2 regions of the Paractinoplanes rhizophilus genome follow, and region 2 is predicted to be linked to the other one. Evidence: predicted binding sites of a transcription regulator. Region 2 holds the regulator's gene; the other holds the start of a gene.
The links. The regulator HspR, encoded in region 2, represses chaperone genes until heat shock. The targets are predictions, from matches to a motif close to TTGAGTNNNNNNNACTCAA.
Positions count from the first base shown of each region.

Region 1 (6,521 bases), on a different contig from region 2:
GGTTGCCGCGGATCCCGGTCAACGCCGACAGGAGCCGGTCGCGGGTCAGGCCGCGCTCGTGCAGCGCCCGCCCGGCCGCCGTCTGCGAGCCCTCCTCGGCCAGGGCGAGCAGCAGGTGCTCGACGGAGACGTACTCATCCTTGAGGCGCTTGGTTTCCCGGTCGGCGGTGTCCAGCAACCGCGACAGGCGCTGGGTGACGAACACCTGCCCGGGCTGCGAGCCCGGCCCGGACACGCGGGGCCGGCGGCCGAGTTCGGCTTCGACGGCGGCGCGGACGGCGTCGGGGTCGGCGCCGGCCTGCGCCAGCAGGCGCGGCGCGAGGCCGTCGGGTTGGTCGAGCAGGGCGAGCAGCAGGTGCTCGCCGTCGACCTCGACGTGCCCGAACCGTAGCGCTTTGGTTTGCGCGTCGTGCAGCGCTTCCTGCGATTTCTGGGTCAGGCGGTTGGCGTCCATCAGCTGATCACCTCCACGGTCCGTTCCGGCCGCTGCGTTCGGCGCGCAGTGCGGCCTCCAGGTGTTCGATGCGCTCGAGCAGCTCGAGGACCACCCCGAGCGCTGTGTAGTTCAAGCCGAGCCCGGCGCGGAGCCGGGTGATGCGGGCGGCCCGGGCCAGTTGCGTCGCGGGCAGTAGCGGCCCGGCGGGGCCGCGGACGGCGTCGAGCAGCCCGAGCGCGACCAGCCGGGTCACCTCGTAGGCGTCGAGGCCGGTCGCGGCGGCGAACTGGGTCACCGTCAAGGCCGATACCGGCGCCTGCCGGGCCAGCAGGTAGCGGGTCATGACCGGCCCCCTGATGAGGTTGCGGCCCGAGCATCGCGCGGGTCGAAGGTGGCGGTCTGCGCCAGGCGCTGCCACAGTTGCCGTTCGTCCGGCGTCACCTGAGCCGGGACGACGATCCTGACCTCGGCGTACAGGTCACCCGCGGCGCCGTTCGGGTGGGGCATGCCGCGGCCACGCAGCCGCAGCCGCCGCCCGGACGACGACCCGGCCGGTACCTGCACCTGCACCCGGCCGCCGGGGGTGTCCACCGGCACGTTCGCGCCCAGCACGGCCTCCCACGGGGCGACCGGCAGCGGCACGGTGATGTCGCGGCCCTCGACCCGGTACCGCGGGTGCGGGGCCAGCCGCACGATCAGGTACAGGTCGCCGCGCGGGCCACCGCCGAGCCCGGCCGAGCCTTGCCCGGCCAGCCGGATCCGTTGCCCGTCGGTCACGCCGGCCGGGATCGCGACGTCGAAGCTGCGCGGCCCCGACGGCGTTGGCAGCGTGATCCGCCGCCGCCCACCGGCGTACGCGTCCTCGACCGTGAGTTCGATCTCGGCCTCGCTGTCCGCGCCCGGCGCCGACACCCGGCCGCCCCGGCCGAACCCGCCGGACCGGCCGCCGAAGAGGCCACCGAGCAGATCTTCCACATCCACACCGCCGAAGCCGGCCTCGTCGAAGCCCGGCTCGCCGAACCCGGGGCCGCCGGTGTTGACGTACACCCGACGGCCCGCGCCGCGGAACGGGCCGGTCCCTGGAATGGGGCCGTCGTAGTCCTCCGGGATCTGCCGCCACTGCGCGCCGTAGCGGTCGTAGCGGGCGCGCTTCTTCGGATCCGACAGAACCTCGTAGGCCTCGTTGATGTCCTTGAACCGGTCCTCCGCGCCGGGTTCCTTGTTGATGTCCGGGTGGAAGCGGCGGGCCAGCTTACGGTAGGCGCGCTGAATCTCGTCCTGCCCGGCTGACCGCTCGACTCCCAGCACCTGGTAGTAGTCCTTCGTCGTGGTAGCCACCGCTTCACCCCCTTCCTAGCCGTCCTGCTCTTTCACGGCTTGCGCGACGGTGACCACCGCCGGGCGCACCAGCGTCCCGTCGTCGGCGGCGTAGCCCGCCCGGTGCACCTCGGTCACGGTGCCCGGTTGCACGCCGTCGGTGGCGGGCACCGATCCGGCGGCCTCGTGCCGGGCCGGGTCGAACCGCACGCCCGGGGTGTCGATGCGGTGGAAGCCGAGGCCGGCGAGCGCGTCGATCGCCTGGGCGTGCACCGCGCGGACCCCGGTGACGATCGCCTGCGGGTCCGCGTCGGCGTGCCGCAACGCCAGTTCCAGGTTGTCCAGGACCGGCAGGAACGCCGCCGCGGTGCGGGCCCGTTCGGTGCGGGCCTGCTCGGTCAGCTGCCGCTCGAACCGCTTGCGCAAGTTGTCCAGCTCCGCCACGGCCCGCCGCCACCGGTCCTCCAGCTCCAAAACCGTCGGCCCGGCATCCCGCGTGCCGGGTTCGGCCGGGGTGCCGGCCGGTGCGGTGTCCGCGCCGGCCGGCACATCGGCTTGCGCCGCAGCGTCCGCGTCGTGCGGGCGGGCATCGTGCTGGGCGCTGGTCATCTCAGGTCACCTCCCTGTGTCGCTCGCTCACTGCGGGTCAGCCGGCCGGGGAGTAGTCGGCGTCGATCACGTCGTCCTCGCCCGCGGCCGGACCCGCCGCCGTGCCTGCGCCGGCTCCGGTGGCGGTCGATCCTGCGGAGGTCGTGGCCAGGCCGTGCAGCATCTGCTGCAGGTCGGCCGTCAGGGACCGCAGCCGGTCGAGCGGGGCCGGGTCCTTGATCGCCTGCCGGGCGTCGGACACCAGCATCTCGGCGCGGGCCTTGTCGTGCACCGCCACGGCGTCGCCGAGCTCGGCCAGGCGCCGTTCGAGCTGGTAGGCGACCGCGTCGAGGGTGTTGCGGGCCTCCACGGCCTCGCGCAGCTTCGTGTCGTCGGCGCGGTGCCGTTCGGCGTCGGCGACCATCCTCTGCACCTCGGCCTCGTCGAGGGTGCCCGAGCCGGAGATGGTGATCTTCTGTTCGGCGCCGGTGGCGGAGTCCTTGGCGGAGACGTTGAGGATGCCGTTGGCGTCGATGTCGAAGGTGACCTCGATCTGCGGCACCCCGCGCGGCGCCGGCGGAATATTTTCGAGGCGCAGCCGGCCCAGGATCCGGTTGTCGGCGGCCTTCTCCCGTTCGCCCTGCAGCACGACCACGTCGACGGCGGGCTGGTTGTCCTCGGCGGTGGTGAAAGTCTCGGAACGGCGGGTCGGGATGGTGGTGTTGCGCTCGATCAGCCGGGTCATCAACCCGCCCAGGGTTTCGACACCCAGCGACAGCGGGGTGACGTCCAGCAGCAGGACGTCCTTGACCTCGCCCTGCAGCACGGCGGCCTGCACCGCGGCGCCGAGCGCGACGACCTCGTCGGGGTTGACCGACATGTTCGGCTCCTTGCCGCCGGTCAGCCGCTTGACCAGGGACTGCACGGCCGGGATCCGGGTCGAGCCGCCGACCAGGATGACCTCGTCCAGGTCGTTCTCGCTGATCTTCGCGTCCGCCAGGGCTTGGCGCACCGGCTGCAGGCACCGTTCCACCAGGTCCGCGGTGAGCTGGTCGAACTTGGCCCGGGTGATCGTGGTGATCAGGTGCTTGGGGCCGGACGCGTCGGCGGTGATGAACGGCAGGTTCACCTGCGTCTGGGTCACCGACGACAGCTCGGTCTTCGCCTTCTCGGCGGCCTCGTAGAGCCGTTGCAGCGCCTGCGGGTCGGCGCGCAGGTCGATGCCGTTGTCGCGCTGGAACTCCAGCGCGAGGTGATCCACGAGGCGGCGGTCGAAGTCGTCGCCGCCCAGGTGCGTGTCGCCGGCGGTGGAGCGGACCTCGACCACGCCGTCACCGACGTCCAGGATGCTCACGTCGAAGGTGCCGCCGCCGAGGTCGAACACCAGGACCGTCTCGTGGCCCTTCTTGTCCAGCCCGTATGCGAGCGCCGCGGCGGTGGGCTCGTTGATGATCCGCAGCACGTTCAGCCCGGCGATCCGGCCGGCGGCCTTGGTGGCCTGCCGCTGCGCGTCGTTGAAATACGCCGGCACGGTGATCACCGCGTCGGTGACCTTCTCCCCCAGGTGCTTGGCCGCGTCGTCGACCAGCTTGCGCAACACCTGCGCGCTGATCTCCTCCGGCGCGTACTGCTTACCCCGCACCGCGAAGCGGACCGCACCGTCGGGGCCGGCGGTCACGTCGTACGACACCTGATCGGCCTCGGTCTTGATCTCGGTGTGGCGGCGGCCGATGAACCGCTTCGCCGACGAGATCGTGCCCTTCGGGTTCAGCACCGCCTGCCGCCGGGCCAACTGCCCCACGAGTCGCTCACCCGAGTCGGTGAACGCCACCACCGACGGGGTGGTCCGGCCGCCCTCCGCGTTCGCGATCACCTGCGGCTGACCGCCCTCGTACACGGCAACGACGGAGTTGGTGGTGCCCAAGTCGATACCAACGGCGCGTCCCATGGTCAACCTCCTTCACATGGACGGGGGAATCGCCGAAGCTCTCACCTTCAACGAATAAAACTTGAGCCCAGTCCTGTCAACTCTTTCGTTGTGATCCAGTTCACATCACATCTGTCTGGCACTCGGCGGCGGCGAGTGCTAAATCATGGGTTAGCGCACCTGATCCGGTTGCGCGGGCCGGGACCGGTTCGGCCTGAGGCCCCTGATGATCGAAAGAGTTGCGCCCGCGGAGCTCCACGCCGCGGGCGCAGCCGCATTCCCGGCCGGCATGCGGCCCAGCCTGGCCGCACCTTCGGCCGGCATGGATACGGTCAGCGGCGGCACACATGGGATAGGAATGGCGGTGAAGGACGACGCGGGGGCGGCCGTGCCGCGTGAGAGGCAACCTCGGGAGGACCTGGTGCGGCGCGCCGCGCATCTGCTGCCCGAAGGCGCGCAGGTCCGGCAGGCGTTCATCTGCCAGTCGGCGCCGAACTTCCTGTTCTTCGTCATCACGTACCTGACCGGCCTCACCATGTTCTGGATCAAGTACCGGTGCGTGGCCGTCACCGACGACGCCATCTACGTGCTGGACAGCACCAAGTTCTCCGGCGGCGCCAACCCGCGACGCCTGATCGGCACCCTGCCACGCGCCACCCGGCTCGGCCCGGTCGCCGGCCGCTGGGCGAAGATCACCCTGCTCGGCGAGACCTGCTGGGTCCACCAGCGCTTCCACGCCCAGATCACCGCCGCCGACGAAGCGGCCGGCTTCGGCACCTGACCGGCCACAGCCAGCGCGGCACACGGCGCAGTGGCGCTCCTCGGACGGCCGACCGTAGATGTCTCACCGATGCGCGCCTCGCTCAACCATCGGCATTGTCCCGGCAGCGGCTTCGGAAAGCCTCCCTGCGCCGTCCCTGCCGGCGAGTCGGGCCTGCAGTGCCGACACCTGCGCCTCCAGCGCCAGGATCCGGCGGATACCGGTCAGGTTGATGCCCTCGGCGGCCAAGACAGCCGCCCGACGCACCAGCGTGACATCGCGCGGGCTGTACAGGCGCATGCCCCCCGCGGTGCGCGCCGGCTGCAGCAGCCCGGCCCGCTCGTAGCCGCGCAGCGTGGGTGCACCCAGACCGGTCATCTCGGTGACCACCGAAATCGGATACAGGCCCTCCGACTGCCACCGGGCGTCCAGGGCCGCCCCACCGGCGGCCACCGAAGATTTCTTGAACGATGGACTTGACGCTGCCATGACTTCGTTGTATCGGTAGAGACAAGTTGAGTCAATGCCACTCAACCACCGGGAGATCCCCGGGAACCGAAGACCCTTGGGTGAAGGAGCACCGAGGAGGAGATGACCATGCTGATGCGTACCGACCCGTTCCGCGACATCGACCGCGTCTTCGAGCAGCTCACCGGCACCGCCGGCCGGCCCGCGGTGATGCACGTCGACGCCGAGCGCGACGGTGACTGGTTCAACGTGTACTTCGACCTGCCCGGCGTCGACCCCGACTCGATCGAGCTGACCGTCGAGCGCAACGTGCTGCAGGTCAAGGCCCAGCGGCAGCGCACCACCAAGGACGGCGTCGAGACCGTGATCTCCGAACGGCCGATGGGCGTGTTCAGCCGGCAGCTGTTCCTGGCCGACACCCTCGACACCGACAAGCTCGAGGCCAGCTACGACAACGGCGTCCTCGAACTGCGCATCCCGGTCTCGGAGAAGGCCAAGCCCCGCAAGATCAGCATCGGCTCCGGCAGCACCGGCCGCAAGCAGATCAAGGCCTGACCCACACTCTCGCGGCCGTCGAGCCGCCTGCCATGACCTTTCTCCCGGTCACCTCCGAAGCGGCCCGGCACCCCCACCCCCGGGTGCCGGGCCGTGACCGGCCCCCATTCGTGCGCGCGCCGCGCAGACGACCCCGCACGACGCGCTGTGGACACACCTGTGGAGGAAGCGATGACACTTCCAATTCTGCGCTCCACCAACGCGGCGAGCACCCCCGCGGTCTATGAGCCGCTGCGCGAGTTCGCCCAGCTGCAACAGCGGATGACCGACCTGCTCTCCACCGTCCTTACCGGCAACCCGCTCACCGGCGCCGGCTGGACACCGCTGGCGGACGTCACCGAAACCGACGACGCCTACCTGGTCGAGATCGACCTGCCCGGCGTCGACCGCAAGGACCTCACCGTCGAGGTCGCCGGTGACCAGTTGCGCGTGACGGGTGAGATCGTCGAGAAGGAGAAGGTCGGCTGGCT
Region 1 is NZ_JBHTBJ010000079.1:2,598-9,118, reverse strand. It holds gene clpB (ATP-dependent chaperone ClpB) at 1-454, opposite strand, end outside; gene ACFQS1_RS39835 (chaperone modulator CbpM) at 462-779, opposite strand; gene ACFQS1_RS39830 (DnaJ C-terminal domain-containing protein) at 776-1,774, opposite strand; gene ACFQS1_RS39825 (nucleotide exchange factor GrpE) at 1,790-2,362, opposite strand; gene dnaK (molecular chaperone DnaK) at 2,400-4,289, opposite strand; gene ACFQS1_RS39815 (hypothetical protein) at 4,633-5,049, shown strand; gene ACFQS1_RS39810 (MerR family transcriptional regulator) at 5,113-5,481, opposite strand; gene ACFQS1_RS39805 (Hsp20/alpha crystallin family protein) at 5,626-6,051, shown strand; gene ACFQS1_RS39800 (Hsp20/alpha crystallin family protein) at 6,223-6,521, shown strand, end outside.
Region 1: dnaK (molecular chaperone DnaK) is a predicted target of HspR. The motif match lies at 4,351-4,369, and genes of this name have one in related genera.

Region 2 (6,521 bases):
CCCTCTTCCTGATCATCGCGAGCTTCACCGTGGTCACCACCGCGTCCACGCTCAACGTCCAGGCCATGCCGCTGTTCGTGCGCGACGACCTGGGCGGCACGATCAGCCAGGCCGGCCTGATCCTGGGCGTCTGCGCGGCGCTGGAGATCCCGATGATGCTGGCGCTCGGCGCGCTGGCCACCCGCGTCCCGATCCGCCGGCTGATCTTCGTGGGCGTCCTCTGCGCGGTCGCCTACCACGCGGTCGCCGCCACGGCGGCGCACGTCTGGGTGCTGGCCGCCGCCCAGCTCCTCCAGGCGGTGGTCATCTCGACGGTCGGGGCGCTGAGCATCTCGTACGTGCAGGACCTGATGCCTGAGCACCCCGGGCGGGCCACCACCATGGTCACCAACACGTTCCCGATCGGCCAGATCATGGCGGCCCCGCTGTTCGGGCTGGCGCAGCACTTCGACTTCCGCCTCGCGTACGCCTTCAACCTGGGCCTTTGCCTGGTCGGCGCGCTCCTGCTGGTGGCCAGCGGCCGCACCCGCGCCCTCCACCGGAAACGGCTCATCACGAGGGAGCCCGCGATATCCGCCGCATAGGTCCGGCGTATCGCCCATAGTGAAAAGGGTGTCCCGTGGAACATCCAGTACCGTTGCAGGCGTGCGTGTAAGGGTGGAACAGACTCCGCTGCCGGGGATCGGAGTCCGGCATGACCTCGTCACCTCGAGCGGTCGCACGGTCGGAGTGGTCTCCCACCGCAACGGCCGGCGTGACCTGGTGCTCTACGACGTGGACGACCCGGATTCGTGCCTGGCGTCGATCCCGCTGACCGACGGCGAGGCCGAGGCGCTCGCCGACGTGCTCGGCGCGTCGCTGATGCTCGGCCAGCTCGCCGGCCTGCGCCAGCAGGCGGCCGGCCTGCTCACCGAGCAGATCGCGCTGCCGGCCGGCTCCCCGTTCGTGGGCCGCCAGCTCGGCGACACCCGGGCCCGCACCCGCACCAGCGCGTCGATCGTGGCCGTGCTGCGCGACCGCGAGGTGATCGCTTCGCCGGGCCCGTCCTTCGTCTTCGAGGCGAACGACGTCGTGGTCGCGGTCGGCACCCGCGAGGGCCTGGACGGCGTCACCGCCATCCTGGCCGGCGAGCGCGACGACTAGGCCGGCCAGCTCTATTTACCCGCGACAGAAAACCCCAGAATTAAGGGCGAAAGAGTGCACAGTACGACGATTCTCCTGATCGAGGTCGGCGCGCTGCTCTTTGCCCTGGGCATGCTCGGCCGCTTGGGCCGCCGGGTCGGTCTCTCGCCCATCCCGCTCTACCTGCTGGCCGGCCTCGCCTTCGGGCACGGCGGCCTCATCCCGCTCTCGGCCAGCGAGGAGTTCATCGAGGTCGGCGCCGAGATCGGCGTCATCCTGCTGCTGGTCATGCTCGGCCTGGAATACTCCGCCACCGAGCTGGTCGGCAACCTGCGCGCCGCCGCCCCGGCCGGCCTGATCGACGGCCTGCTCAACGCGCTGCCCGGGGCCGGCTTCGCGCTGCTGCTGGGCTGGGACTGGCGGGCCGCCCTGGTGCTGGCCGGCATCACCTGGGTCTCCTCCTCCGGCGTGATCGCCAAGGTGCTCGGCGACCTCGGCCGCCTCGGTAACCGCGAGACCCCGGTCATCCTGAGCGTGCTGGTGATCGAAGACCTCGCGATGGCCTTCTACCTCCCGCTGGTCACCGCCGTGCTGGCCGGGGTGGGCCTGGCCGGCGGCGCCAAGGCCCTGGCGGTCGCGGTGGTCACCGTGATCGCGGTCCTGGTGGTGGCGATCCGCTACGGCAGCACGATCAGCAAGTTCATGTCGGTGCAGGACCCGGAGGCACTGCTGCTCAGCGTGCTCGGCCTGACGCTGTTCGTGGCCGGCGTGGCCGCCGAGCTCAAGGTCTCGGCCGCGGTGGGCGCGTTCCTGGTCGGCATCGCGCTCTCCGGCCCGGTCGCGCACCACGCCACCGAGATGCTCTCCCCGCTGCGCGACCTGTTCGCCGCGGTCTTCTTCGTCTTCTTCGGCCTGTCCACCAACCCGGCCGACATGCCGCCGGTGTTGCTGCCCGCGCTCGGGCTGGCCGTGCTCACCATGGCGACCAAGGTGCTGACCGGTTATCTCGCCGCGAAGCGGGCCGGCATCGCGCTCCCCGGTCAGCTGCGGGCCGGCCTCGCCCTCGTGCCGCGCGGCGAGTTCTCGGTGGTCATCGCGGGCCTGGCGGTGGCCTCCGGCGTCGAGCCGCGACTGGCCCCGCTGGCGACGGCCTACGTGCTGATCACCGTGATCTCCGGCCCGATGCTCGCGCGCCTGCCCGATTACCAGTGGTTCCGGACCGTCGTGCGGCGCCGCATGGCCGACCGGCGGCGGCCCGTCAACCCTCTTCCCGCAGGTGAGTAAGGTGCCGAACCGGCAACGCTGCTTAATGCTACTGACTAGTATCCGATTGTGACCCGCTAACACTTCCGTAGTAACTTTGGGCGCGCTAGCGTTCGGGCTCGACAAGTTGTGTTAATCGGACTTTACGGCGGGGCGGCGGCGTGACTGTGCGTGAGTCGACTTTCTACGGGTTCGCAAACCCGGTCGATCCGCGACCGGAGGAGTTGCAGGCATGGGCATATCACCCCGAGTCCGTGCCATTGGACAACATGCCGCCCGACTGGGATCTGCTGATCGCCGGTGACGTCCTGGCGCCCACGCTCTTCGAGCTGGCGATGGACCGTCAGTGCCCCGCGCGCCGCTTCGCCCAGCACTGCATGTACATCTACGCCGCCGACGGAGTCCGGCAAAACGCCACCAACCAGCGCAAACGCCGCCTCAAGAAGTACGTCGAACGCGCCGAGGAGGTCGGCGACGAGCCGATGTCCATCTGGGCGCACAACTGCCGCGTCCTGATGAGCCGGCCCGAGGCCTTCGACTACTCCGACTGGATCGAGGGCGGCCTGGTCCGCCACCCGCGCCGCCTCGGCATGTTCGGCCGCACGACCGGCGGCGGCACGCTGGGGCGCTGATCAGCCCGCGGCGAACGACCGGATCACAAAGAAGGGCGGCCTTCCGGGGAAGGCCGCCATCCGCTACGAGCGATGTCCTACTTGTCGGCGGAGCGGCGCGGACGCCACACCACCAGGGCCGTCGACGGGCGCTCCTGGCGCACCAGGTCACGCCTCGAGTACGGACTCTCCATCTGGGCGATCCGGTGGTACGCCTCGTCGAGCTGCGCCTCCAGCTCCTGGATGCGCTGCTGGAGGTCGGCCACCAGCTGCTCGAGCCCGATGATGCGCTTGATGCCGGCCAGGTTGACGCCGTCCTCCTGGCTCAGCCGCTGCACTTCGCGGAGCAACGCGACATCCCGCTCGCTGTACCGGCGCCCGCCGCCGCCCGCCCGGCCGGGCTGCACCAACCCGAGCCGGTCGTACTGGCGCAGGGTCTGCGGGTGCATGCCGGCCAGCCGCGCGGCCACCGAGATGATCAGGACCTTCGCGTCGGAGGCCTGCTCCACCGAGATGTCGATCTCTTCATACATGTGCCACCTCCCGAGAACGTCCTAACCGCCCCGGCGCACGCGCGCCTCGAGCCGTTCCCGCCCGGCCGGCGGGGTCAGTTTCGCGAAACGCTCCAGCGCATCGCGCGCTTCCCCCGTGACACCGTCCGGCACCTGCACGTCAACCGTGACGATCAGGTCGCCGGGTGGCCCACTCTTGCGGGCCACGCCCTTGCCGCGGGCCCGCAGCTTGCGCCCGCTCGGCGTGCCGGGCGGGACCCGCATGGTGACCGGCCCGTCCAGCGTGGGCACCCGCAGGTCGGCGCCGAGCACCGCCTCGGCGATGCTGATCGGCAGGGTCAGCGTGAGGTCGTCGCCGCTGCGGCCAAACAGCTCGTCCGGACGGACGGCCACCTGCACGTACAGGTCGCCGGCCGGACCGCCGCGGTCGCCGGGCTCGCCCCGGCCGCTGAGCCGGATCCGCTGGCCGTCGGCCACGCCCGCGGGGAAGCGGACGTTGATCGTACGGGTCTTGGTGACCCCGCCGGTGCCGCGGCACTCGGCGCACTTCTCGTCGACGATGGTGCCCGCGCCCTGGCACTCGCGGCACGGCTCGGAGAAGCTGAACGACCCCTGGTTGCGCGAGATCAGCCCACTGCCGTGGCACTGCGGGCAGGTGCGCGGCGTGGTGCCGGGCTTCGCCCCGCTGCCGTGGCAGGTGTCGCACTCGCCGGCCGAGCGCAGCGTCAGCGGCAGGGTCGTGCCGCGTACCGCCTGGGTGAAGTCGAGGGTCACCTCGGTCTCCACGTCGCGCCCGCGGCGCGGGCCGCGCCGGGCCGCGCCACCCCCCGGCCCCCCGCCCGAGAAGATCGAGCTGAAGATGTCGGAGAAGCCGGCCCCGCCGAACCGGCGATCGCCGGCCCCGCCCTGGGCACCCGCGTTGGAGAAGCCACCGAACAGATCGGACGGGTCGAACTGCCCGCCCGGCGAACCGGAACGCGCGCCCCGGCGGAACGCGCCCGAGCCGAACAGCGAGCGCATCTCGTCGTACTCTTTGCGCTTCTTGTCGTCGGAGAGCACGTCGTACGCCTCGGACGCGGCCTTGAACTTCTCCTCGGCCTCCCGGTTGTCCGGGTTCCGGTCGGGGTGCAGGTCGCGGGCGAGCTTGCGATACGCCTTCTTGATCTCGTCGGTTGAGGCGGACTTGTTCACGCCGAGCACGGCGTAGAAGTCCTTCTCGAGCCAGTCCTTCGAGCTCATCGCGTCCACCTCCTCCTAGCGGGAGTCCCGCCCACCGCATCGCCGTGGGCGGGACGAGCTCCGCCGACTGATAGTCCAGGCTTGGGTAGAGGCACAGCCTGTGAGATCACTCGGGGTCGGCGACCGCGACCAGAGCGGCCCGCAGCAGCCGCTCGCCCAGGGTGTAACCCCGGCGCATGACCTCGACGCAGGTCGGCTCCGTGACGTCGGCCGACGTCTGGTGCGCGACCGCCTCGTGCCGGTTCGGGTCGAAGGGGTCGCCCTTCTCGCCGAACGCGGTGAGACCCAGCTTGCCGGTCACCGCGGTGAGCGACTCCGCCACCGAGGCGAACGGCCCGACCAGGTCGCCGTGCTCGCGGGCCCGGTCGATGTCGTCGAGCACCGGGAGCAGCGCGGTGAGCACCGCTCCCGTGGTGAGCTCGGCGGCGGCCGCCCGGTCCCGGTCGACCCGCTTGCGGTAGTTGGCGTACTCGGCGGTGACCCGCTGAAGGTCGTGGGTCCGCTCGTCGAGCTCGCCGCGCAGAGCCTCGAGCTCGGCTCCGAGCGCGGGCTTCTTGTCCTCGTCGTCGACGGGGACCTCGGCGCCCTCCTCCGGCTCGGCGGCGCGGTGCGCGCCGCCGGCCGAGGACTTGTCCTTGACCTCGGCGGTGCCCTTGGCGCCGCCCTCGGCCTTCGGATCTATCTTGCGTCGGTCCCGGATGACGACCCGCTCGGTCGTCCGACCGTCGTTCTCGTCGTCCGCGGCAGTCACTTCTTGTCGTCCTCCACGATCTCGGCGTCGACCACGTCGTCGCCACCTGCGGCAGCACCCGGAGCACCGGTCGGGCCGGCGCCGGTCGCGCCACCGGGCGCCTCGGTGCCGTCCGGACCACCGGTCGCGGCCTGGGTGCCGTCACCCTGCGAGTAGAGCAGCGAGCCGGCCTCCTGCGAGACCTGCGAGAGCCGCTCGTGCGCCGCCTTGATCTTCTCGATGTCGGAGCCGCCGAGGGCGCCGCGCAGCTCGCCGAGCGCCTCGCCGATCTTGTTCTTGCTGTCCTCGGGCAGCTTGTCGCCGCTCTCGGCCAGGAACTTCTCGGTCTGCCACTGCAGCTGCTCGGCCAGGTTGCGGGTCTCCGCGTCCTCGCGGCGCTTCTTGTCCTCGTCCGCGTGGTCCTGCGCGTCGCGCATCATCCGCTCGATGTCGTCCTTCGGCAGCGCGGAGCCGCCGGTGATCGTCATCTTCTGCTCCTTGCCCGTGCCCAGGTCCTTGGCGGACACGTGCACGATGCCGTTCGCGTCGATGTCGAAGGAGACCTCGATCTGCGGCACGCCGCGCGGGGCCGGCGCGATGCCGCTGAGCTCGAAGGTGCCGAGCTTCTTGTTGTACGCCGCCATCTCGCGCTCGCCCTGGAAGACCTGGATCAGCACGGACGGCTGGTTGTCGTCGGCGGTCGTGTAGACCTCGGAGCGGTGCGCCGGGATGGTCGTGTTGCGCTCGACCAGCTTGTGCATGATGCCGCCCTTGGTCTCGATGCCCAGGGACAGCGGGGTGACGTCGAGGAGCAGAACGTCCTTGACCTCGCCCTTGAGCACGCCGGCCTGCAGCGCGGCGCCCACGGCGACGACCTCGTCCGGGTTGACGCCCTTGTTGGGCTCCTTGCCGGTCATGCTCTTGACCAGGTCGGCGACCGCCGGCATCCGGGTCGAGCCGCCGACCAGGATCACGTGGTCGACGTCGGAGAGCTTGACGTCGGCGTCCTTGATCGCGGACTCGAACGGGCCCTTGCAGCGGTCG
Region 2 is NZ_JBHTBJ010000027.1:58,919-65,439, forward strand. It holds gene ACFQS1_RS28500 (sugar efflux transporter) at 1-584, shown strand, start outside; gene ACFQS1_RS28505 (cation:proton antiporter regulatory subunit) at 646-1,143, shown strand; gene ACFQS1_RS28510 (cation:proton antiporter) at 1,198-2,406, shown strand; gene ACFQS1_RS28515 (hypothetical protein) at 2,547-3,017, shown strand; gene ACFQS1_RS28520 (heat shock protein transcriptional repressor HspR) at 3,095-3,529, opposite strand; gene dnaJ (molecular chaperone DnaJ) at 3,551-4,747, opposite strand; gene grpE (nucleotide exchange factor GrpE) at 4,854-5,498, opposite strand; gene dnaK (molecular chaperone DnaK) at 5,495-6,521, opposite strand, start outside.